One region of the Bacillus sp. D48C genome, then DNA from elsewhere that is predicted to be linked to it. Evidence: a T-box and tRNA genes for the amino acid it is inferred to sense, from the RefSeq annotation. Region 1 holds a T-box; the other holds one or more tRNA genes.
The links. A T-box is a leader RNA that pairs with one kind of tRNA and senses whether it is charged. The one in region 1 lies ahead of ACLBXA_RS02170 (valine--tRNA ligase), so its partner is inferred to be a tRNA-Val.
Positions count from the first base shown of each region.

Region 1 (12,111 bases):
GTTACGTGTCACACTTTCGATTGTTTCGTTTAAGCGAGTTAAGATCCACTTATCTGCAACTGATTTTTCACCAGTTAAATCGATTTCTTCATACTTCATATCATCCATGTTCATTAATACGAAGCGTGATGCATTCCAAATTTTATTAATGAAGTTCCAAGTAGATTCTACTTTCTCCATGCTGAAGCGTAAATCTTGACCTGGTGCACTTCCTGTTGATAAGAAATAGCGCATTGCATCTGCACCGTACTTCTCGATAACATCCATTGGGTCAATACCGTTACCAAGAGATTTACTCATCTTACGACCTTGCTCATCACGAACTAAACCGTGAATTAATACATCTTTAAATGGACGCTCGCCTGTAAACTCTAAACCTTGGAAAATCATACGAGATACCCAGAAGAAGATGATGTCATAACCAGTTACTAATGCATCTGTTGAATAGTAGCGCTTAAAGTCTGCTGAATCTTCATCCGGCCAACCAAGTGTTGAGAACGGCCATAGCGCTGAACTGAACCATGTATCCAGTACGTCATTATCTTGATTCCAGTTTTCAATATCTGCTGGTGCTTCTGTACCTACGTATACCTCACCAGTTTCTTTATGATACCAAGCTGGAATACGGTGTCCCCACCATAATTGACGAGAAATACACCAGTCATGAATGTTTTCCATCCAGCGTAAGTATGTGTTTTCAAAACGCTCTGGTACGAACGTTACTTTTTCTTCTTCTTTTTGTTGAAGTGCTACTGCTTTTTCTGCAAGTGGAGCCATTTTTACGAACCATTGTGTTGATAAGTAAGGCTCAACTACTGCACCGCTACGCTCACTATGACCTACTGAATGCATATGAGGCTCGATTTCTACTAATACGCCAGCCTCTTGTAAGTCTTTCACTAATGCTTTACGGCATTCGAAACGATCCATACCGTTATACTTACCAGCTTTTTCGTTCATCGATCCATCTTCATTCATTACTAAGATGCGTGGTAAGTCATGACGGTTACCTACTTCAAAATCATTCGGGTCATGAGCTGGTGTAATTTTTACAACACCTGTTCCGAAGTCTTTTTCTACGTACTCATCAGCAATAATCGGAATCTCACGGCCTACAATTGGAAGTGTAACTGTTTTTCCGATTAAATGTTTGTAACGATCGTCTTCTGGATGAACTGCTACTGCTGTATCACCAAGCATCGTTTCTGGACGAGTTGTCGCAAGACGAATGTGGCCAGAACCATCTGTTAACGGATAGTTCATATGGTAGAATGCACCTTGAACTTCTTTATGAATTACTTCAATATCAGAAAGAGCTGTGCGTGTTGCTGGATCCCAGTTGATGATATATTCACCACGGTAAATTAAGCCTTTTTCGTATAATTGAACGAATACTTTATTAACCGCATCTGATAAACCTTTGTCTAATGTGAAGCGTTCACGAGAATAGTCTAGTCCTAAACCAACTTTCCCCCATTGTTGACGAATGTGAGAAGCGTACTCTTCTTTCCACTCCCAAGCTTTTTCAAGGAATTTTTCACGGCCAAGATCGTAACGTGAAATACCTTCTTCACGAAGTTTTCCTTCTACTTTCGCTTGTGTTGCGATACCAGCATGGTCCATTCCTGGAAGCCATAGTACATCGTATCCTTGCATACGCTTCGTACGAGTTAAAATATCTTGAAGAGTTGTATCCCAAGCATGACCTAAGTGTAACTTACCAGTTACGTTCGGAGGTGGAATTACAATTGTATACGGTTGTTTCTTCTCGTCTCCTGTTGCTTCAAAATATTTGCCTTCAAGCCACCATTGATAAAGGCCTTCTTCAACGGACATATGATCATATTTAGTTGGTAAATTCTTTTCCGTGTTTGACATTATTTTCCCTCCTTAAAATAAAAAATGTCCCTCATCCAAAAAGGACGAGGGACATCGCGGTACCACCTTTATTTACAAACAAATTCATAATTTGCTTATACTCTTAATTTGATAACGGACAAATCCGTCTTTTCCTAATAAGAACTATTCCGTTCAGAAAAGATGCTCCAGGGCTACCTTCTAACATAACTATCTAGAGAATCTCCCAGCTAATGATTCTCCTCTCTGAAGACGTTTCATGTTATACTCTTCCCCTTCAAGGCATTTATATGATTGTTAATTATTATATACAATAGTGTAAAAAACGAAACCTTATTCGTCAAGATAAATTTAAGTCTATGAATTTTCAGGCGCACAAAAAAGATAAGTAGCATTCTCTACTTATCTTCTTTATCTCGCTATTTGCGGGCAGTAAGATCCCTACATCAAAATTCAGCTGAAGCAAAGAAGTTAGGCGGGAGCCCCGCTGATTAAAGTTTTACTTTACCCGTTCCCTTGCTGGGCAGCTTGTAATTGTGATAGGAAATATTCTATATTGCTAACGAGCCAATGCGATTGTTGCAAACTCTTTACTTCCAGCAATTCATTTTCCTCGTTGCGATTATCTTTTCTTTTTCTATACGAACCGATTTGTCGAATAAATTGTGATGGGTACGTCATATAAGCAAACATGAGAAGTTGCTCTTCTTTCGTAAACGGAAAATTTTTTTGATACATTTGAAACCATTCAAACCGATCACTTCTTGCGATCGGATATGTGTTTAAAGACCGTGAATAAAAACCTACTATATCTTGCACAGGCGTTGCAAACTTCGATTTTTCCAAACTAATAAAATAGCCATTCCGCTCATAGTCAAATAAAAAATGATTAAGTGACACGTTACCATGTACAAAAGTAATACGCGTTTTATCTTTTTCTTTCATCGCATCGTTCCACTCATTTAATTGCTTCGTTGCAAATTCACGCGCTCTCATTACATGATGATAGTACGTACAATATTGCAATTCAAGCGGGGACATATACCATTTTGATTCAGATTCTACGAGAAACTCTTCTAACATCTCACCATCATTTTCCCAGCGATTGGATATAGTTGTATAATGTTTTTCTAAATCTTCTTCCGTATACGTTTCTTCCTTCACAGTTTTTTGATGCAACGTTCCGAGTGTCTGAAACATTTTATGGTATTGATCATTGTCCTCACCATTTCCTTCTGCACGTTCTAACCAAGGCATTAAATAATAATTATACGTCCCGTCACTTAAAATATAATTTCCATCCGTCGCATGGTATATAGGTACATAATTTGAAAAACCTTTCTCCTTCAAATATTGAATATGATGCAGAAAGTTATTCCGCTCTAACTTTCTGCCTTCTATTTTCTTAAGTGCATATGGACCTTGATTCGTATAAATTTTCATTACATTTCCGTGCTCTTCCATATGCTGCGTATCCAATCTATATTGCCTCACGATAGGTTCATAGTGATTTCGCAATTCAATATCCATACGAATAACCCTTTCTATTCAAAACATAACTTCTTTATTTCGCCTTTACTCTTGAAACGGGAATATAAATAATTTGCCCCGTATTTAAAAATATATCTTCTGTTTGATTGACACGGTACAAATTTTGTACCGATGTTTCATAACGGTCTGCAATAGATTCAATTGTATCCCCTTCTTGTACGAAATACATTCTTAACTTTGTAAATTCCTCTTCCGGTTCTTTCGTAAATAGTTTTGTTAAATAAAGCGCATTTTCATCTCGCTGTGAGTACTCTTCTTCTTGTTCTTCCTGCTTTTTCGCTTTTTCTTTCTTGAAATCTTTTCGTCCGAACAATTCAAATTGCGGCGTTGTTTCTTGCTCCTCTTCACGTTCCACAAATTCATGTTCTTCTATTTTCTCTTCTTCTAATTCCTGCTCTTTTCTTTCCTCTAATTGGAACGGTTCAAATGCGTAATCTTCCCACTCATCTGATTCCTTGTATGTTGGTTCTTCTACATGGGGCGCCGGTCTATTCTCATCCTCTTGCGCTGAATCTTCTTCTAAATCAGCATACACCGTTTCTTCTTCATCCTCGCTTCTCTCTTCATCACATAAACCAGTAATAGATATATCCGCTAATAATTGTAAGCAACCATTTTCCTTTAATTCATAATCAAATTCCTCAATTGATACATATAGTTCTTCAATTACTTTCACGCGATTTCTCGGAATTGATATTTCAAGCGGAAAGGAATGAACAAGTTCATTAACCCCATCTTCCCTTGTTTCTACATAATCAATTGACTTTGCTGGCGATAGTTCTCTTAGTGAATACGCCGAATCATCTTGCCTTGCAACATACTCTCCCGTTAAATCTAATTGCCCTCTCACGATTACTTCATGATCAAGCTCTTCTATCTCAACGTCTGGATCTAACGAAATTGACAAAAGTTCATCGACTTCCTGTCCCTTTTGGAACCAAACAGATTCTTTTAATGAAAATCGTAACGAATGATCTGCAGCCACTTCTTTTCCCCCTCCCAAACTATATGTCATTACAGATTTATGTAGGGAAAGCTTACTTTATGAATAAAAAAAATCGCTCCCCTTATGGAGAGCGATTTTTCTCTAATACATTATTTTAATTTTGACATTGCAATTTCAGCCGCTGCAATTGTCGCCTCAATATCTGCGTCACTATGTGCTGTCGATAAGAATAAACCTTCGAATTGAGATGGTGGCAAGAATACACCTTGTTCTACCATTTCACGATAGTAAGCCGCAAAGAACTCTAAGTTTGAAGATTTTGCTGCATCGTAATTAATAACGGGCTCATCTGTAAAGAAAATACCAATCATAGAACCTGCACGATTAATATGATGTGGAATGCCATGTTTTTCAGCTGCTTTACGTAATCCAGCTTCTAACATTTCAGCTTTACGCTCAAATTCTACATACGATTCTGGCGTTAACTGTACTAACGTTTCATAACCTGCTGCCATTGCAAGTGGGTTACCTGATAAAGTACCAGCTTGATAAATCGGTCCGCTTGGCGCAATTTGGCGCATAATTTCTGCTTTACCACCGTACGCTCCTACTGGTAAGCCACCACCGATTACTTTACCTAAACAAGTTAAATCAGGTGTTACACCGTAGTAACCTTGTCCACAGTTATAAGCAACACGGAATCCTGTCATTACTTCATCAAAAATAAGCAGTGCACCGTTTTGTTCTGTTACTTCACGAAGTCCCTCTAAAAATCCTGGTTGCGGAGGAACAACACCCATATTCCCTGCCACTGGTTCTACAATTACACAAGCAATATCATCACCGAATTGTTCAAAAGCGTATTTCACACTTTCTAAATCATTATAAGCTACTGTAATCGTATTTTTCGCTACACCTTCTGGTACGCCAGGGCTATCTGGTAAACCTAGAGTCGCCACACCAGAACCAGCTTTAATTAATAACGAATCACCATGACCGTGGTAACAACCGATGAATTTCAAGATTTTATTACGGCCTGTATAACCACGAGCTAAACGTAGTGCACTCATTGTCGCTTCTGTTCCAGAGTTAACCATGCGGACAATTTCAATCGATGGTACACGCTCAATAACAAGTTTCGCTAATTTATTTTCGATTTCTGTCGGTGCACCGAAGCTTGTACCTCTTTCAGCAACAGATTTTAACGCTTCAACAACACGATCATTTGCATGCCCATGAATTAAAGGCCCCCATGATAATACGTAGTCGATGTATTCATTTCCATCAATATCATATACTTTAGAGCCTTTACCACGCTCCATAAACAACGGATTCATCCCAACAGACTTAAAGGCACGAACTGGGCTATTTACGCCACCAGGCATTAAATCTCGCGCCTCTTCAAACGCTGCAATTGACTTATCAAACTTTTTCATTATTTAACGCCTCCTTCTTGCAACCATTTTGCTGCATCTTTCGCATGATACGTAATAATTAAGTCTGCTCCTGCACGTTTCATGCTAATTAATTTTTCAAGCACAACTTCTTTTTCATTAATCCAACCATTTTGCGCTGCCGCTTTAATCATTGAATATTCACCACTTACGTTGTAAGCAACGATTGGTAAATTAAAGTTATTTTTCACATCACGAATGATATCTAAGTAAGAAAGAGCTGGCTTTACAATTAAGAAATCAGCCCCTTCCATTACATCTGATTCTGCTTCACGGAATGCTTCCATACGGTTCGCTGGGTCCATTTGATATGTTTTACGGTCACCAAATTGCGGCGCACCGTGCGCAGCATCACGGAATGGCCCATAAAACGCTGATGAATATTTCACAGCGTACGACATAACTGGCACGTGTCCAAAACCATTTTCATCTAATGCATGGCGAATTGCTGTTACGAAGCCGTCCATCATGTTTGATGGCGCAATAATGTCCGCTCCTGCCTTCGCTTGACTTACAGCTGTTTTCGCAAGAACTGCAAGAGACTCGTCATTTAAAATAATACCATCTTCAATTACACCGCAATGACCATGACTTGTAAATTGACATAAACATGTATCTGCAACTACTACTAGCTCAGGGAAATCGCCTTTAATTTGTTGAATAGCACGTTGTACAATTCCATGATCACAATATGCTGATGATCCAACTTCATCTTTTTCAGCAGGTAAACCAAATACAATAACAGAACGAATACCTAAATCAACAACTTCTTGCATTTCAGCTTGCAATAAATCTAAAGACATTTGATATACGCCTGGCATAGAAGGAACTTCATTACGAACATTTTCACCTTCTAATACAAAAATAGGGTAAATAAAATCTTCCGTATGTAAAAACGTTTCACGCACAAGTGCACGCATACTACCGCTTTGTCTTAAACGACGATGACGATTAAATTGTAAAGAGTTCATAGATTTCTATCCCCATTCTTTCATTTTATAGATTCACAAACACATTGTAGTAATGCTTCTACAGTGTACTCTTTCGGCACAATAACAGACGGAAAATAACGGCTTGCCTCTTTTTCCGTAATAGGTCCTATACAAGCAATTGTACATTTTTTTGTCCATTCTCTCCAGTTTGCACCCTCAAGTAAACGAACAAAACTAGTAACAGTTGAAGGGCTCGTAAATGTAATAATGTCTACTTTCCCTAACTTCAATGCCGCTATAAGCTCTTGCTTTTTTTCTATATTCACTTTCGTACCGTATACGATTAGCTCATCTAGAGAAACACCAATTTCCCGAAGTGCAACCGGAATTACCTCTCTTGCTATATTCCCTTTCGGAAATAAAATACGTTCGTTTCCACTTAATTCTTTTAGAAACTCTTCTGCAAATGCTTCTGCAACAAATGAAGTTGGAACAAAATGAACTTGATAGCCCCTTTTTTCTAACTCTAATTTTGTTTTCACACCTACCGCAGCAATTTTAATGGTTAGCGGTAGTTTCTTGTTCAAACTATCTAGAAAAAAAGCTACACCATTTCTGCTCGTAAAAATAACCCAGTCATACGAATGTAGCTGCCCTTCAATATGTTGAATTTGCCTATGAGACATACCTTCCATATGCAAAAGCGGAATTTCCAATGGAATTCCGCTCTTTTCTTTCACTGCTACACTCATTTGTTTCGCTTGATGCTGGGCACGTGTAATCAATACCGTTTTTCCAGCGAGAGCGTTCATATTTATTGTTGCTCCTTATTTGCAGCAAGAATGAGTTCTTTGGCGCCTTGTTTAATTAAACGGCCTGCGGCTTCTAATCCTACTTCCTCAGGATTAGTACCTACTACTGTCTCTTTTAATAAAACAGAGCCATCCATAGAGCCAACAAGAGCTGTTAATTCGATTGTATCGTTTTCTTTAAGGGTTGCATATCCAGCGATTGGAACTTGACATCCACCTTCAAGTTTATGAAGAAATACTCGCTCCGCTGCCACTGTTCTTTCTGTTATCGCATCATTCATATGCGCTAACAACTGCAATAAATCCTTATCATCCTCACGACATTCAATCGCTAATGCACCTTGTCCTACAGCAGGTACACATAACGTTTCATCTAAATGTTCTGTAATAACTTCATCATCCCAGCCCATTCTTTGTAATCCAGCTGTCGCTAAAATAATCGCATCGTAATCCTCTTCTTTTAATTTACGTAAACGTGTATCGATATTTCCGCGAATCCACTTCACTTGTAAATCTGGTCTCGCAGCGAGTAGCTGTGCACTACGTCTTAAACTACTCGTACCTAAAATAGCACCTTCCGCTAACTCTTTAAACGATGCTCCATTTTTTGAGATAAAAGCATCACGAGGGTCAACACGCTTTGGTGTACAGCCAATCATTAACCCTTCTGGAAGTACGGCTGGCATATCTTTCATACTATGTACAGCCATATCGATTTCTTTCGTAAGTAACGCATGCTCAATTTCTTTAACGAACAAACCTTTTCCGCCTACTTTTGAAAGAGTAACATCTAAAATCACATCACCTTTGGTGACAATTTCTTTCACTTCAAATTCATATGGTAAACCAAGTGCTTTTAACTGATCAATAAACCAGTTTGTTTGTGTTAATGCTAGCTTACTCTTTCGTGACCCTACAATAATTTTGCGCATAATTCTCTCTCCTCATTATAAATACCAAAAGTGGAAATTAGATAAACTACTTAATAAAAAAATGTTAACTAGCATTACGAGAAAGGCCCCTACATTCCACAGTACAATTTTCTTCCCTTGCAATACATCTGCCGCTCTTAAATACAAGCCCGCACAGTATACAAATAGAACGACAAACGAACCAATTACTTTCGTATCATACCAATGAAAATTATCTAATTTTGTATATCCCCATATACATCCTAATAAAATTGCTAGTAAGAAAAATGGAACAGAAAATAAATTTAATCCGTAAGACGTAGATTCAAGCTTCGGTAAATTCCCTAACCTTCTTAATCTCGCATTCCACTTTTTCTTTTTTAATAGGCGATATTGCAGTAAATACATAATAGAAAAAATAAATGATACCGTAAACGTTGCATAAGAAATAATCGCCATTCCAACATGCACGTATACAAGTTCTGAAACTAATTGCTCTGCAAGTACTGGCGACATCTTTCCGAGCGGTGTAAAAATAGAAAAAGCGCTTACGCCAAATGCAACAACATTTGTAAAGAAGACTAAAAAGTCAACGCGCATAAATCGATTTATGACTAACGACATCGTAATCAATAACCAAACATAAAAATAAATCCCTGATAATAAAGTTAAAATGGGGTTCGTTTCTGAATCTGTCGCCCTAAGCAACATAAAAATAGACTGCAATACCCATACAATCGAAAGTAACCAAAAAGCAAATCGGTTCGCCTTTCGGTTACTTTGGAAATAATCTATAAAATATAAACTAATGCTACAAGCATATAAAATAATTGCAATATGATAAATAATACTGTTATTTAAAAAACTCATCCGATCATCCTTCCAAATTATAAAGATGGAACGGATGGTGTCCACACTCTTTTATGTTCTACTTCTTCCGCACGACTCTCTACTTCTTCCGTTTCTAAATCGAAAATCTTCGCAAATAAAGCTAATTTTTCGCTCGCTCCCTCTTCAGCAGCTATTTCTTTCGCTACTAAAATTGGGTCTTTTAATAATTGATTAATAATACTTTTCGTATGCTTACTAATGACTTTTTTCTCACGATCACTAAGGTTTGGTATTTTTCGCTCTAGGCTTACCATCGTTTCACTTTGGATTGCAAGTGCCTTATCACGAAGAGCTGATATTAATGGAACAACACCAAGTGTACTTAACCACGTTTTAAATAGAACAATTTCCTCTTCAATCATAAATTGAATTTTCTCCGCTTCTTTCAAACGCTCAGCACGATTTGCTTCCACTACTCCTTGCAGATCATCAATATCATATAAAAAAGAACCTTCTAACTCATCAATCGCTGGATCAATATCACGTGGTACTGCAATATCAACCATAAATAAAGGGCGACCAGAGCGCATTTTCTCCACCTTTGTCATCATCTCTTTCGTAATGACATACTCAGATGCACCAGTTGAACTAATTAAAATATCTGCTTCTAATAATGCACATTGCAATTCGCTTAACGATTTTGCATGTCCCATATATTTCTCAGCCATTACTTCTGCTTTCGAAAGTGTCCTATTCATAACTGTTACTTTACGAGCACCACTTCCATATAAGTTTTGCAGTGCAAGTTCGCCCATTTTACCAGCACCAAGAATAAGCACATGACAATCTGTTAACTCGCCAAATATTTTCTTTCCAAGCTCAACAGCAGCATAACTAACAGACATTGCACTTTCCCCGATTGTTGTTTCTGAGTGGGCACGTTTTGCTAATGTAATGACTTGCTTAAACAATTCATTAAAAATTGTGCCTGTTGCTTTAACTTGTTGCGCTTCTAAAAAGCTATCTTTTATTTGACCTAAAATCTGTGTTTCTCCGACTACCATCGAATCTAAACCGCACGTTACGCGGAATAAATGATCTATTGCACCATCTTGTTCAAAAATAGTTAAATATGGCGCGACTTCTTCTATTTCAAGCTGAAACCAATCAGCTAAAAACTTCTTAATATAATACCGTCCCGTGTGTAATTGATCGACAACAGCATAAATCTCAGTGCGATTACAAGTTGATACAATGACATTCTCTAACACGCTCTTTTGATTTTGTAATGTAGTCATCGCTCGCTCTAGCTCTGCTGCCTGAAATGTGAGTTTCTCACGAAATTCTACAGGGGCTGTTCGATAATTTACACTAACAACAAGAATATGCACGCAGCATGTCCCCCTTCACCCGTTTTATCACTTTATCTACTATCATAATACAACTTTCCTCTTATGAATCTGACAATCGTGTGAACAACCGATTATTTTTTAATTATTCTCCGTATGTAATAAAGGAGATTCAGTAAACTAATAAAAAAATCTTCTACTTTATAATGATTATAAATTAATAACTCTATTTGTACGTTACCAAAAAAAGTCCTCATAATCAAGTGATGGAAACTATTCCATATAAATTATAACATCATCTTTCCTATCTTCTTTCATCATGAAGGAAAATATGTATGATTGTTCCAAAATGTAGCAAACACTTTCTCAATACAATGTATTTGACATTTTATTTCTTTTTCGTTATATTGATTTTACAAAATTAAATTGTGCACAACTTAATTAGAAGGGAGTTATGTATGACAGAGGACTCTTTGCATCTAGATAACCAACTTTGTTTTTCTATTTATGCCTGTTCTAGAGAGGTTACTCGTTTTTATCGACCTTATTTAGAAGAGATGGGTATTACGTATCCCCAGTACATTACTTTACTCGTACTATGGGAGCAAGATGGACTAACAGTAAAAGAAATTGGAGAACGTCTATTTTTAGATTCCGGTACGTTAACACCTATGTTAAAACGAATGGAATCATTAAAACTTGTAAAACGTGTTCGTTCCAAAGAAGACGAGCGAAAAGTTTGTATTGAATTAACAGAACAAGGCAAAGATTTAAAGGAAAAGGCTTGTTCATTACCGACAACGATGGCTACAAATTTAGGAATTACAGAGCAAGAATATCGCTCTTTATTAATTGAGCTAAATAAACTAATTGAAACAATGAAAACAATTAATGATGGAAAAGGGGAATAAATATGGATAAATTATATACTGCTTCAGTAACAGCAACAGGTGGAAGAAATGGGAAAGTAGTTTCAGATGATGGCATATTAAATCTTGATGTAAAAATGCCGAAAGCACTAGGTGGTGCAGGCGGAGAAGCAACAAATCCAGAACAACTATTTGCAGCTGGTTATGCAGCTTGTTTTGATAGTGCATTACAACTTGTCATTCGTACAAAACGTATGAAAGTAGAAAGTACAGAAGTAACCGCTCACGTTTCTATCGGAAAAGATACAGATGGTGGTTTTGGCCTATCTGCCGTGCTTGATGTACATGTCGCTGGCGTTTCACATAGCGAAGCAAAAGAACTTGTAGAAGCGGCTCACGGTGTATGTCCTTACTCTAAAGCAACACGAGGTAATATTGAAGTTACATTAAACGTACGTTAACAGCTTATATAAAGAAAAAAACGCGCGACATTCGTCACGCGTTTTTTGTTTTTGTCATTTTATGAATTGCCTTCCACGCTTCTTCTTTTCCAAGTCCTGTTTCAGAAGAGAATAGAACGATTTCATCGCCAATTTCAA
Region 1 is NZ_JBKFAQ010000001.1:389,821-401,931, reverse strand. Features, by position in the region: gene ACLBXA_RS02170 (valine--tRNA ligase) at 1-1,878, opposite strand, end outside; T-box leader at 1,916-2,147, opposite strand; gene ysxE (spore coat protein YsxE) at 2,362-3,387, opposite strand; gene spoVID (stage VI sporulation protein D) at 3,422-4,393, opposite strand; gene hemL (glutamate-1-semialdehyde 2,1-aminomutase) at 4,504-5,790, opposite strand; gene hemB (porphobilinogen synthase) at 5,790-6,779, opposite strand; gene hemD (uroporphyrinogen-III synthase) at 6,800-7,552, opposite strand; gene hemC (hydroxymethylbilane synthase) at 7,555-8,484, opposite strand; gene ACLBXA_RS02135 (cytochrome c biogenesis protein) at 8,500-9,333, opposite strand; gene hemA (glutamyl-tRNA reductase) at 9,351-10,685, opposite strand; gene ACLBXA_RS02125 (MarR family winged helix-turn-helix transcriptional regulator) at 11,102-11,554, shown strand; gene ACLBXA_RS02120 (organic hydroperoxide resistance protein) at 11,557-11,973, shown strand; gene ysxC (ribosome biogenesis GTP-binding protein YsxC) at 12,008-12,111, opposite strand, start outside.

Region 2 (12,111 bases), on a different contig from region 1:
CTATGTAATCATGTGCTTTAGAACTAGGCATTACCATATCCATGCTTTCTGAGAAACGTTTAAACGCTGTATCAAATTCATTTCGTACGTCTTCTGGCTCTAACACTTGTAAGCATGCCTCTAGATTATCTGTCGAGATATAGTTGAAAAAACGTATCGCAGAACGATGACGAGACTGTAATCTTGGTATTTCAGTATCAATATTTTGCAATGCCCCTTGTACATCTTCTTTATTGAAAATATTAAGTGCTTGCTCTAGGAATCTAGAAACACCGTAATAATCGACAATCAAACCATAAGTCTTTTTATCATATGTACGATTTGTACGAGCGATGGCTTGTAGAAGATTATGTTCTTTAATTGGCTTGTCTAAATACATAACCTGTTCGATTGGAGCATCAAAGCCTGTCAGTAGCTTGTCACACACGATTAAGAAACATAACTTATCCTCTGACATCGGCTTCTTGAAACGAGCAATCACATCTTTTTCTTCATCTTTTGACAAATGATTTTTTTGAAGATGTTCCTTATCGTTATGACCCGCTGACATAATAACCTTGGATTCATAATTACTCAACTCGTCCAACATCTCTTTATACATAACTGCTGCTTCACGACTAATTGCTACAATTTGTGCCTTGAATCCATTTGGCTGAATATGTGTTTCATAATGTTCAATCATATCTAATACAATACGTTTAATCCGCTTGCGAGAAGAAATAATTGCTTGTTCTGTCGCATACTTCTTCTTAATACGTTCTCGGTCCTCCTCACTGTACTCACGGAATTGTCGCTCAAACAGTTCGTCTAACGAATCTCCTTGTACATGTAAGTCAGCCATTCTTGCTTCATAAAAAATAGGTACTGTTGCCCCATCTTCTACTGCTTGTTCAATCGTATATTTGTCAATGTATGGTCCGAATGTACGCTTTGTACTTTTATCTTCCTTATCGATTGGTGTACCTGTAAATGCTAAGTAACAAGCATTTGGCATAGCACTTTTCATTATGGTTGCTAATCCACCATATTGTGAACGGTGAGATTCATCAATCATGACAAAGATATTCTCAGCAGTAGATAGGTTCTTAAATTCCTTTGTCTCTGCATCCTCTTGGAACTTCTGTACCAATGTCATAATAGTAGAACCTACGCCTTGTTGAAGCAGCTGCCGTAATTGTGAAACTGAATCTGCCTGCTGTGGATTTGGGAAGCCACAACGACGAAACGTATTTGTAATTTGGTCATCTAAGTCTTTACGGTCTGTCACTACAACGATAGTAGGGTTCTTCAGTTCTTCAATCCGTCGCAGCTTAACAGCAAGATACACCATTGTTAAAGATTTTCCACTTCCTTGTGTATGCCATACAACACCACCACGTTGCGTTTGTTCCTCTGTACGTAAAATACGGTCAATTGCTTTATTTACCGCACGAAACTGCTGGTAACGAGCAAGTTTTTTGATTATACGACCTTCTACTGGCTCATACACAATGAAATTACGAATTAAATCTAGTAGATTCTCTTTTGTTAACATTCCCACCGTTAAAATATCCTGTGGTGTTGGAGAAACCACAAGTTCTGCAACTGTTCTTGGGTATGGGTCTTTCCACTCCCCATAGTGCTGCGCTTTTGCTCCAATTGTCCCTACTTTGGCACGGTCATTACTCGTAACAATCATAAATTGGTTGTAATGAAATAGCTGCTCATGTGTGTTTTGATATCTATGTAACTGACGTACGCCTTCACCAATTTGCTCATCTGGAGGCAGCATAGGACTTTTACATTCTATGATGACAAGTGGTAACCCATTTATGAAAATGATAAGGTCAGGGCGAATATTGCTTTGAGCATTACTAACGGTAAACTGGTTTACGACAAGAAACTCATTGTTCTTAGGTCCTTCGAAATCAATGAGTTTTACCGTTTGATTCTTCTTCCCTTTGCCAAGGTCTTGTTGAACAGAAATCATGTTGACTATCATTTCATGAAATTTTTGGTTTGCTTCCATTAAACTTATTGATTCAATATGTGTAATAGAACGCATAACCTTTGCTAGGTTTATGTCTGAAAGCCAAGGATTTAAACGTAGGATAGCTTTGCTTAGGCGCTCTTTTAAAATAAATTCACCTCTTGATTCTCGTTCTGAGTCAAGAGAAGGACCATGAGGATGTTCATAGCCCAGTTCTTGTAATTGTGCAATCATACGGTCTTCCACTAATTCTTTTTCGTTCCACTTTTGATTACGCATAGTCATCTCTCCGATAACTTGTTTCTTTTCTATACATCATGTATTGCAGTAAAGAAGAAGGAAAAAAATGCCTAGCAGTATACTTTTGACGTCTATATGTATCTATTCTCTTATAAATAAACTCTTCAATATACTCTAAAGCGAAATTTAAGGAAGATATTGTACTTGTAACTTCGTATTCAGAAACCACTAGCTTCATAAATTTTTTTCCGTCACATCGTAGTACAAAATGATTTTCTTGTTCAAAGAGCATTTTTTTTATTTCAAGTTCAGAAAATCCTACTCTATTAAGAGCATATTTTACTTTATGGCTTTCAAAAGCGCTCTCAAGGTTGGCTCTAGGTCCTGTTTTCACTTCACATAACACACCTGCTACGTCGTATTCCTCTAAGTAACTAAATAATTTTTCATCCCAATCATTTTCATTACCACCAATTTCCTCTTTCACATATGGTAAACGTACTGCAAGTATATCGGCGTCCCCATTCCGATTATGTTTTGTTTGATGATAGACAAAGTTATCTAATACAAAGAAACCATTCAAACGTAAATACCAATACGCAAGTTCTTCCCCATAATTCTTCATAAAGACATCTCCTTAAATACTGTCGTGTTCCTACAAGGTATTTTTATTCTTGTCTGTAGATAACGTTATACGTTCGTCACCTCAGCTTCATCGCCTTTTACACGAACTTTTCCTGTAAGAAGAGATTGCATGAGACCTTGTTTCAAAAATTTTAGAGTCTCTAGCTTTTTTAATTCATTGTTTAATTTGGCATCTTGCATTCCTAATATGTGAGAGATTGTATTTTGTTCCTCTAAACTTGGTAGAGGTACTGGTATACTGTTACAATTGCTTTTATTTAAATAAGGTATCGTGGTCTGTGTTGCTAATTTTTTCATATAGCTTTCCTTTAATTCTAGTACCTTTGACAAAAATAAGGGATTTACACTTGGTGGGCATACAAATGCATGTAATTGTTGGTTAATTGTGATTGCCGTTTTAACAACGGCTGTTATTCCAAATGTTCCAACACAAGTCATAATAACACTGTTTGGCGGAATAATTTTCCCTCCGACTCTTTCTAATTCTTCTCTACTAACAAAATTCCCCGATTTCGAAGTAGTAATGTAAGGTCCATCAATATCTGAAACAGTAATCCACGGTATACTACCATTAAACTCCTTAGGTTTGTTTCTCCCTGGAACTATACTCTCACACAATTCCCCTACCTTTACCACCTCCCACTCCTCAGGAATCTCCCCAATCTCTGTTTTCTTAAACTTTGTATGTCCAATTCCTTTTGCAAAAAATTGCTGCATTAATCCTTTTTTCACTTGTTCTGTTTGTTCAATAATATCTTTTGTTTTTTCAATTGCTTCATCAATAGATGAAAGGATTTTTGCGATTTTTGACTGCTCTTGAAGCGGTGGATACGGGGTAAACAACTCTGAAAATACCGAGAAGCTAATTTGCTTTCCATCACGGATACCAATGACCGCCTTGTCTAAGATATTAATAAATTTATTAGATTTGAAATAATACTTAAAAAAATCTGTTACAATAGGCAATTTAGGTTTGATAACAGTGTAAGCAGGACTCACAATACCACGATACTCTGAAACCTCGAGACCACCTTGAAATGACCTAAGACTTATAATAAAATCCCCTTTATCTACCAATTTAAAAGTTGCTGAATTACTATTTTCCATAGTAATTCTTTTTTCTAACAGATTTCTTGGTAGTACCCCTTTGTCTTGAGTTACCGATAACACAGGTTCATCGGGAAAGTTTTTTATACTTTTATTGTCAAATAATTCACCATTCTTCTTTACTGTCCAATTGTTTGGGAACAAGCCTATAGGTGTTTTTTTGTAATCACTCACCATACCCCAACTCCTTTAAATACCTATACATTACCTCTTCAATCTCTTCACGCTCTTTCTCCAACTTACAAAGTGTTGCTAATGCGACAGCTACATCAATTTGTTCTTCTTCCTCTGTTGTATCAATATAACGAGTAATGTTTAGGTTATAGTCATTTTCACGAATTTCTTCGATGTTTACAGCACGACAATACTTCTCTACCTCTTCGTATTTGTCATATGCCGCTACAAGTTTTTCAATATCTTGGTCACGTAATGTATTTTGATTCTTATCTTCTTGATAGTCCTGAGAACTGTCTAGGAAGAAGATTTTATTTTTACGCTCTTCCGTCTTATTACGGTTCAGAATAAGGATGCTCGCTGGAATACCTGTACCATAAAACAAGTTTGAAGGTAATCCAATAACTGCTTCGATTAGGTCCTCCTCAATAATTCCCTTACGAATTTTCCCCTCTGCTCCTCCACGGAATAGAACACCGTGAGGCATAACAACTCCAGCTTTTCCTTCATGATTTAATGTTGCAATCATGTGCTGAATAAACGCATAGTCTCCCGCTGTTTTTGGTGGTAAGCCAAAGCGAAAACGACCATATTCATCACTTTCCGCCTCTTCACGTCCCCAATTCTTTAAGCTGAATGGAGGGTTGGCAATAACACGGTCATATAAAATAAGTTCACCTTCTTCCGTGAGTTTCGGGTCACGAATCGTATCTCCCTTTTCAATACGATGGTCACTTAATCCATGTAACAAGAGATTCATTTTACAAATTGCCCATGTATTAAGATTTCTTTCCTGCCCATGTAGGACCAGATTTCGTGGGTTTCCATCTTTTTCTTTGATGCAGTCAACCGCTTGGATAAGCATACCACCAGAACCTGCAGTAGGGTCACATACACGCATGCCTTCTTCTGGCTTAATTAGCTTTACAATAAGTTCTACTACCTTACTAGGTGTATAGAACTCTCCACCTTTTTTACCTGCATCATCTGCGAACTTCTTAATCAGATACTCATATGCACGACCAAGCATGTCAGGCTCGGACAAACTTGCATTGCTCAAATCAATTTTGGAAAAGTGCTGCATCAATTGCAGTAAAAGGTTGTCAGATAGCTTCTCTTTATCGTTAAAATCGATTGTTGCTAGTACCCCTTGTAACGATACGTTCTCTTCTTCTAGTTGTTCGAATGCTTTGTTAATAGAGTTACCAATGTCTTGCGTTTTTGAACGAATATCTTCCCACCTTGCACCTTCTGGAACGAAGAACTGATGCTCATCACGGTCATACCATCCGTAGTCATCTTGTTCCTCTTCTTCAATACGTTTTGCTGTTTCTACAAATACATCATTTAAGCGCTTTAGGAACAGTAAACCAAATATGTAATTTTTATAATCAGAGGAATCAATACTTCCTCGCAATATGTTCGCAGATTCCCATAAATGAGATTCCAATTGTTGTAATGTTAATTTCTCCATGTTCTTTCCTCCGTTTGAATTACATCTATATCCATGCATGTTATTGAATAGGCTGTCTATCTTCTACTATAACAAAATAACCCCCTTACAACTAGCTTCTTCCTGTCTATATCTAAGCATATGGCTACTGAACCAGATACTAAAAAGTGCTGTGAGATTTCCTAATCCCAGTAACTAATAAAAGCAATATTTCATTAAATGTTGTGTGATAAGAGCCTCCCTCTTTTCATAAGTAAGAGAGACGCAATAATGTAGCAGTATACTATCCTATATCAACAAAGAAGATTGATTTTCCCACCTTCTTTTAAGAATATTATATTAATGATACAATTGGCACATAATAAAAAGAACTCGATGCGCTAACATCGAGTTCTGCGTACAACTATTTACAGCATTGTGGTAGTTTATCTAATTCAATTATTTGGAATCAGAAGAAGAACCATCAGCTTGGTCGGCATCGTGGTTCTTTTTCTTTTCTCAAGTTCTACTGTAACAATCCTTACTAAAGCAAAAGTTCCATCGAAAATTAGTATAGTTCCCGATAGCAAAACAACTTTCTCTTACAATTATACAGACAGCTAAGCACATAATTTTGTGGCAACAAATGGTCACATAACCATTCCTTCTTACTAACCTCTACTTACATTTTCAATAATCTCTCGTTGGAAAAACCCTTTAGCAGACAATTCTAGAGGCTTCATTCTTCTCCTTATAATGAGCAGAGAGTTGAATCTGTACTATCCCGTAAGTCATGTCCTGCTTCGTAGAAACAAAGGTAGAGATAGAAAAAGACCTCCCGAAGGAAATCCATTTTTAATTATATGGTGTTATTGGCGGTTCAAGTATTTGTTCTCCACTTACTTTGCCTTGATAGCTCTTAGAATTGAACCAGTTGCGATTAACATTGTACCTGCTACAAAGAATGACGCACTAAGTACAAAGAAACCTGTAAGTACATTTGTATTGATAATATAATTATACGCATCTCCACCTACGTAGGCATATTTATTCGAATCGGTATATGTTTCAGAATTTTGATATCCTCCGAGTCTATCAAATCCTAAGAAAAGTAATACTGCTGAATGGATGTAAAAGATAATTCCCCAAATTGTCCATTTTTTTGTTTTCACGATAATTCTCCTTTTTGCATCTATTATTAATTAATTCATTTATACAGTTTAAATGTTTTTTATTAGAATGTAAATCATATCAATCTTGACTTTCTTAGCCCCAACATCTTTTCCTAGCTTATCAACTTTTGATGTTAATTGATTCTTATTATCAACAAGATTTAAAATCTCTTCGACTTCTGTCCTTCTATTGTCAAGTTTCTTTTTCAGCTTCCACGCTCTCATATTTCCTTCTCGGACACTCAACATTTCCATACCCTGTGTCTGAACCACCCTATGCCTATTCTCTCCACAAGTCCTCCTCTAATTGTGGAAATTCTCCCCCCTCTACATCAAAAAGGAATGAGTCTCCTCATTCCCCTTACCATTATACAGACAGCTAAGCACATAATTTTGTGGTCACAAATGGTCACAGAACTTGCAAAAATCACTGCTTTTTTAATAGAATTCCGTTTATACAAACCCGTAAAAATACCTTTAAATCAACGTTTCTCCCGTAGCTCAGCAGGGAGAGCGCCACCTTGACAGGGTGGAGGTCGTGAGTTCGATCCTCTCCGGGATCATATGAAAAACCCCTTGATAGTCAAGGGGTTTTCTTTATGTAGCAAATAAATGATTATTATTAAAACTAAATTTTTTCCCTACTTCTTTTCTCCATTTTGGAGAAAGACATAAATTATATTAATCATCGCTCTGCGTTGTTCGCTAGAACTCGATTCTTTACTCTCTTTTGAGAGCTTTTTAAAATTCTCTTTGAAAAATAGCCTAATACGGCAATTTTTATATTTATTTATATAAATTTCTCAACAAAAAAGATCTACACAGTTTAACTATGCAGATCTTTGTAAATTTAAGTTTAAAAATGAATAGACGAATCCTATTTTTGCCCTAACTTGATTGCCTTTTTGATATTACTAAATGCACCTTTACCATATATTAATACGCCACCGCGGTAAACACGACTCGTTAAACCAATCATTATACATATTGTTGCGATTAGAATCCCTAATGCTAGCGCAATCTCCCATACTGGGATATTAAGGAATCCAATTCGTACAAGCATAACTATAGGAGTAAAGAAAGGTACATAACTAGTAATGGTAACAACCATGCTGCTTGGATTTGACATTCCATAAATTGCAATATACAAAGCAGCAAGTAACATAAACATCAGCGGCATAACAGCTTGAGAAGATTCCTCTATACGCGTAATGATAGAGCCAAATAGACAAGATAATGAGCCATATAATAAGAATCCTAATGTGAAGAATAGAATCCCATAAAACACTAGAGTTGGAGCAACAGAATTTAAATCAATACTATTTAAAATATCATTTTTCGAATCATTAATTGCTGTTTTATATCCAACAGTTGCGACCAAGCCCCAAATTATGATTTGCGTAATACCAGCCAATAATGTCGAGAATAGCTTCGCATATAAATGTTTGGTAGGCGAAATACTTGAAACAACTAACTCCATAACACGAGAAGATTTCTCTGTTGCAACATCTGTTGCTAATTGTGCAGCATACATTAATATCATTAGATAATTTAGCATGATAAAGACATTAATTAAAATCCCTACACCCTCAGTATGTTCTCCATCTTTAACCTTATCTGAAACCGTTTTGGTATGAATTTCTACTGGCGTTGTTAACACCTTTAATTCATCTTGCGATAGATTCAATTGCTGGGCGAAGTTAGAAGATTGTATTTGAGATAAAATCGTTTGAACCTTGCTAACATCTTGCTGATTTACATCCGTCTCAGTTATATACGTAGCCTTTAATTGTTTATTATTCAATTCCTCTACAACGATTGCATATGTATAATCACCATTTTTAACACCTGATTCTGCTTTTTGTTTATCCGTGCTACGTTTAACTTGTATCTTACTATCGACATTTTTAAACACTTGATGAATGGTTGAATATAATTCTTCTTTTTCTGTTACAACAACAACTTGATCGTCCTCGTTACCTACAAACAAGTTATAAATCTTGTCAAAATTCATCAATCCTATAATTAACATAGAAACTATTATTGTAATAGCAAAATATGATTTTGATTTCACTTTAGATTTATAGTTTTGTAAAAAAATTGTCCAGAAACTACTCATTTTGTGCACCTACTTTCGCAATAAAGATATCATTTAATGTAGGCTCTTCTACTGCAAACTTTTTAACATACCCTAATTTTGTTATCTCTTTAAATAAAACATGTGACACTTCTTCATATGAAATTTTAAGAGTAACTGCATTTTTACGTTTCTTCATACTTTCTACACCTTTTATTTCTTTCAAATGGTCAAAGTCATGATCGCCAACGATTACAACGTTCTTTTTACCAAAATCACTTTTAATTTTGGCAATGTCACCCTGAACAACAGGTACACCTTTGTGCATAATACAAATGTGTTGGCATAACTCTTCCACATGTTCCATACGATGTGAACTAAAAAGAATTGACGACCCTTGTTTTTGCATATCAAGAACAGCGTCTTTTAACATTTCAACATTTACTGGGTCTAAACCACTAAATGGTTCATCTAAAATTAAGAGTTCAGGCTTATGTATAATCGCTGTTATCAGCTGGATTTTTTGCTGATTCCCTTTAGAAAGTTCTCCTACCTTTTTGTTCAGATGCTCAGTAATATTAAAACGCTCCAGCCAATAGTGAAGTTCTTTTTCTGCATCTTTACTTTTCATGTTCTTTAGTTTTGCAAAAAAGTTAACTTGTTCTTTGACAGTCATTTTCGCATAAAGACCACGTTCTTCTGGTAAATACCCAATTTTATCTGTAACACCATAATTTATAGGTTTACCATTCCATGAAATGGTCCCACTTGATTTCGATAAAAGTCCAAGTATCATTCGAAATGTAGTCGTTTTACCTGCTCCATTCCCGCCCAAGAATCCAAATATTTCACCTTTTGGTATCTCGATATTCAAATTATTCACTGCAACATGCTCGTCAAATTTCTTTGTTAAATCTTTAATTAGTAAACTCATTATCCACACCCTTAAATCCCAAGATGATTTATTTATACAATTGTATATCCATAGTCAACCACAATATTTTGCCCTCTAATGGCATCGCTTTTATCAGACATTAAAAATAAAATGACATTTGTTACATCTGAAATTTCAACAAATTTTCTATATGGAATCTTTTTTAATAACTTATTTCCTTCAAAGGACTTCAAATAGCTTTCGTTATTATCGTTTATGCTATAGGACAGTGAATTGTATACCACTGTAATGATTCATTTTTTATCTTTCAAAAATGAATCATTACCAACAAATGTTATATTTCGCATTATAAGGTTAGCATAAGATTTTAAATATTTAATATGCAATTCTGCATATTTTAATACTCTCAATTATTTACATAGTGTTTGACCATCTTTATTTAAAGCAGCCCCCACATTTACAAAATTCACTTAAAACAAGAATTTGTTTATCCATACTTTTTCTATAATTTTTCATGGAAGAACTGAAATTAATTAGTACCCCTGTTAAACACCTAAATCTGATACTTAAACTAACTAATCTTCCGCTAATAAATTGTTGTCTTATTTAACTTCACAATTAATAGTATCCAGCAGGCATAGTCACAACATCTTCGTACACCTCCTCATTAAAGCTGAAGGAACACTAATTAAAATCTGGTCCAGAAATTTTACCTTTCTACGTTACAGGATCCGCATAAGAAAACATAGAATACAGTACCTCCTCTGTTACAACTAGCTTTATGTCTTGAATTCAAAAAAACATAATATCTAATTTATATAATTAATTTCGTGAGTTCAAACCTCTCCAGGTTCATAAAAAAGAGACACCATATCAACCTTCTATGTGATATGGTGTCTCTTTTTTATCTAATTCAATCACTTCCCACCAAACATCTTCTCCAAAGACTTTGCATTGGCAAACAATACTTCTTTCAAGTTATCGTCAGCAACGATTTTATAGTCGCCATCTTTGTCTTTCTTTAAGTTCAATGTAACTTCGCGAGTTGCCATTGCTGCATCTTTATCCGTTAAGTTTTTGATGATAGTTGAGGTCATTGTTTTTTCAATCGCTTTTTCAGATTGTTCTTTGTCTTCGCTAAATGCGCTAGCGAAGGCCATTGGCATAACTTCTCCCACTGCTTTTGTTACAGCAACAGATAGATCAACAGATGTAATTTTCACTTTCACTTCTGCTTTGTCATCCTTTTTCGATACTTCTTCTAGCTTTTCAAATTTAAAGTTCTTTGTAATTGCACTTAGCATTGCTTTTGCCTCAGCATCATCTGTTTTTTCATTTAGTTTATTAAATTCCTTGTCACTCTCAACAAATGTACGAGCATTTTCTACATCACCTTTTTGTATCGCTGTTAAAAATTCTTCTGTAGTATCTTTCGGATTTGCACACCCTGCTAAAACAACCGCTGTTAATCCTACTACCATCATTAATAGCAATAATCTCTTTATCTTTTGCACGCTCATTCTCCTCATTATCTTTTCTAGTAAGTCAGTATCATACAATATTATGAAACTGACATTACAAACATTTTTTAGTATAGCATTTATATGATTAATTTTCTATTAATTCCCAAAAATATAAAGAGCCTTGCAGCATTCCTACAAGGCCTCTCTTCTATCAATCTGTATCCGTAGCACAAATGAACCACATTTTCTGTTCCCTACTACCATCCATATAGTCCGATCAAAGATCATAAGCGATAACCAAAGTGATATATTAATAGCAGCAAATAATAAATATAAAATGAAGTCTCTCTTTTGTAGTGCCCCTCTATTCATTACAATGTAAAATGCACCGATAGGAGGCAAAATAAAGCAAAGGAAAAAGTTTTTCTTAACAACCATAGATACGCAGTTTCTTTCTGCATATGAATCCCCTTTTCATCATAATACTTGCTTCAACATCGGCCTCACTACCCTATATTCATCACTATAAGCTTCCTTTATGATTAAAGGCGGATATTCACTTTTTTCTTCCTCAATCATTGTAAACACTTCTGTTTTCTCTTGTAATGTATTAGATTCTCTATTTTTAGTAGGGTTTTTACTTGTTTTAATTTTCTTTGTTACTTCGCCAAGTTTTTGCCCAACTTCTTCTACTTTGGCAGGTTCATTCGTAACATAGTATTCTTGTTCGTCCCATACTAATATAGGTGGCACTTGTTCTCTTTTGTTACATATTATATAAGTAGTACTAGCTACAAGTAGTATACAAGTTAATAAATAGAAGATAGTTTTTTTATTCATATACTACACTCCTTATCTATCAGTTCATTGGATTATATAACACAATTTATTTACAGTAAATGGATTTAGCGGTAATTTTCAGGTTTAATAATAAAGA
Region 2 is NZ_JBKFAQ010000005.1:72,109-84,219, reverse strand. Features, by position in the region: gene ACLBXA_RS14555 (type I restriction endonuclease subunit R) at 1-2,248, opposite strand, end outside; gene ACLBXA_RS14550 (hypothetical protein) at 2,241-2,834, opposite strand; gene ACLBXA_RS14545 (restriction endonuclease subunit S) at 2,900-4,135, opposite strand; gene ACLBXA_RS14540 (type I restriction-modification system subunit M) at 4,128-5,609, opposite strand; gene ACLBXA_RS14535 (hypothetical protein) at 6,467-6,739, opposite strand; gene ACLBXA_RS14530 (hypothetical protein) at 6,788-6,994, opposite strand; tRNA gene ACLBXA_RS14525 (tRNA-Val) at 7,232-7,302, shown strand; gene ACLBXA_RS14520 (ABC transporter permease) at 7,617-8,858, opposite strand; gene ACLBXA_RS14515 (ABC transporter ATP-binding protein) at 8,851-9,750, opposite strand; gene ACLBXA_RS14510 (SDR family oxidoreductase) at 9,783-9,995, opposite strand; gene ACLBXA_RS14505 (hypothetical protein) at 10,629-11,225, opposite strand; partial or broken gene ACLBXA_RS14500 (hypothetical protein) at 11,367-11,635, opposite strand; gene ACLBXA_RS14495 (hypothetical protein) at 11,652-12,014, opposite strand.
Region 2: it encodes a tRNA-Val, which carries the amino acid that the T-box ahead of ACLBXA_RS02170 (valine--tRNA ligase) is inferred to sense. The anticodon was not compared.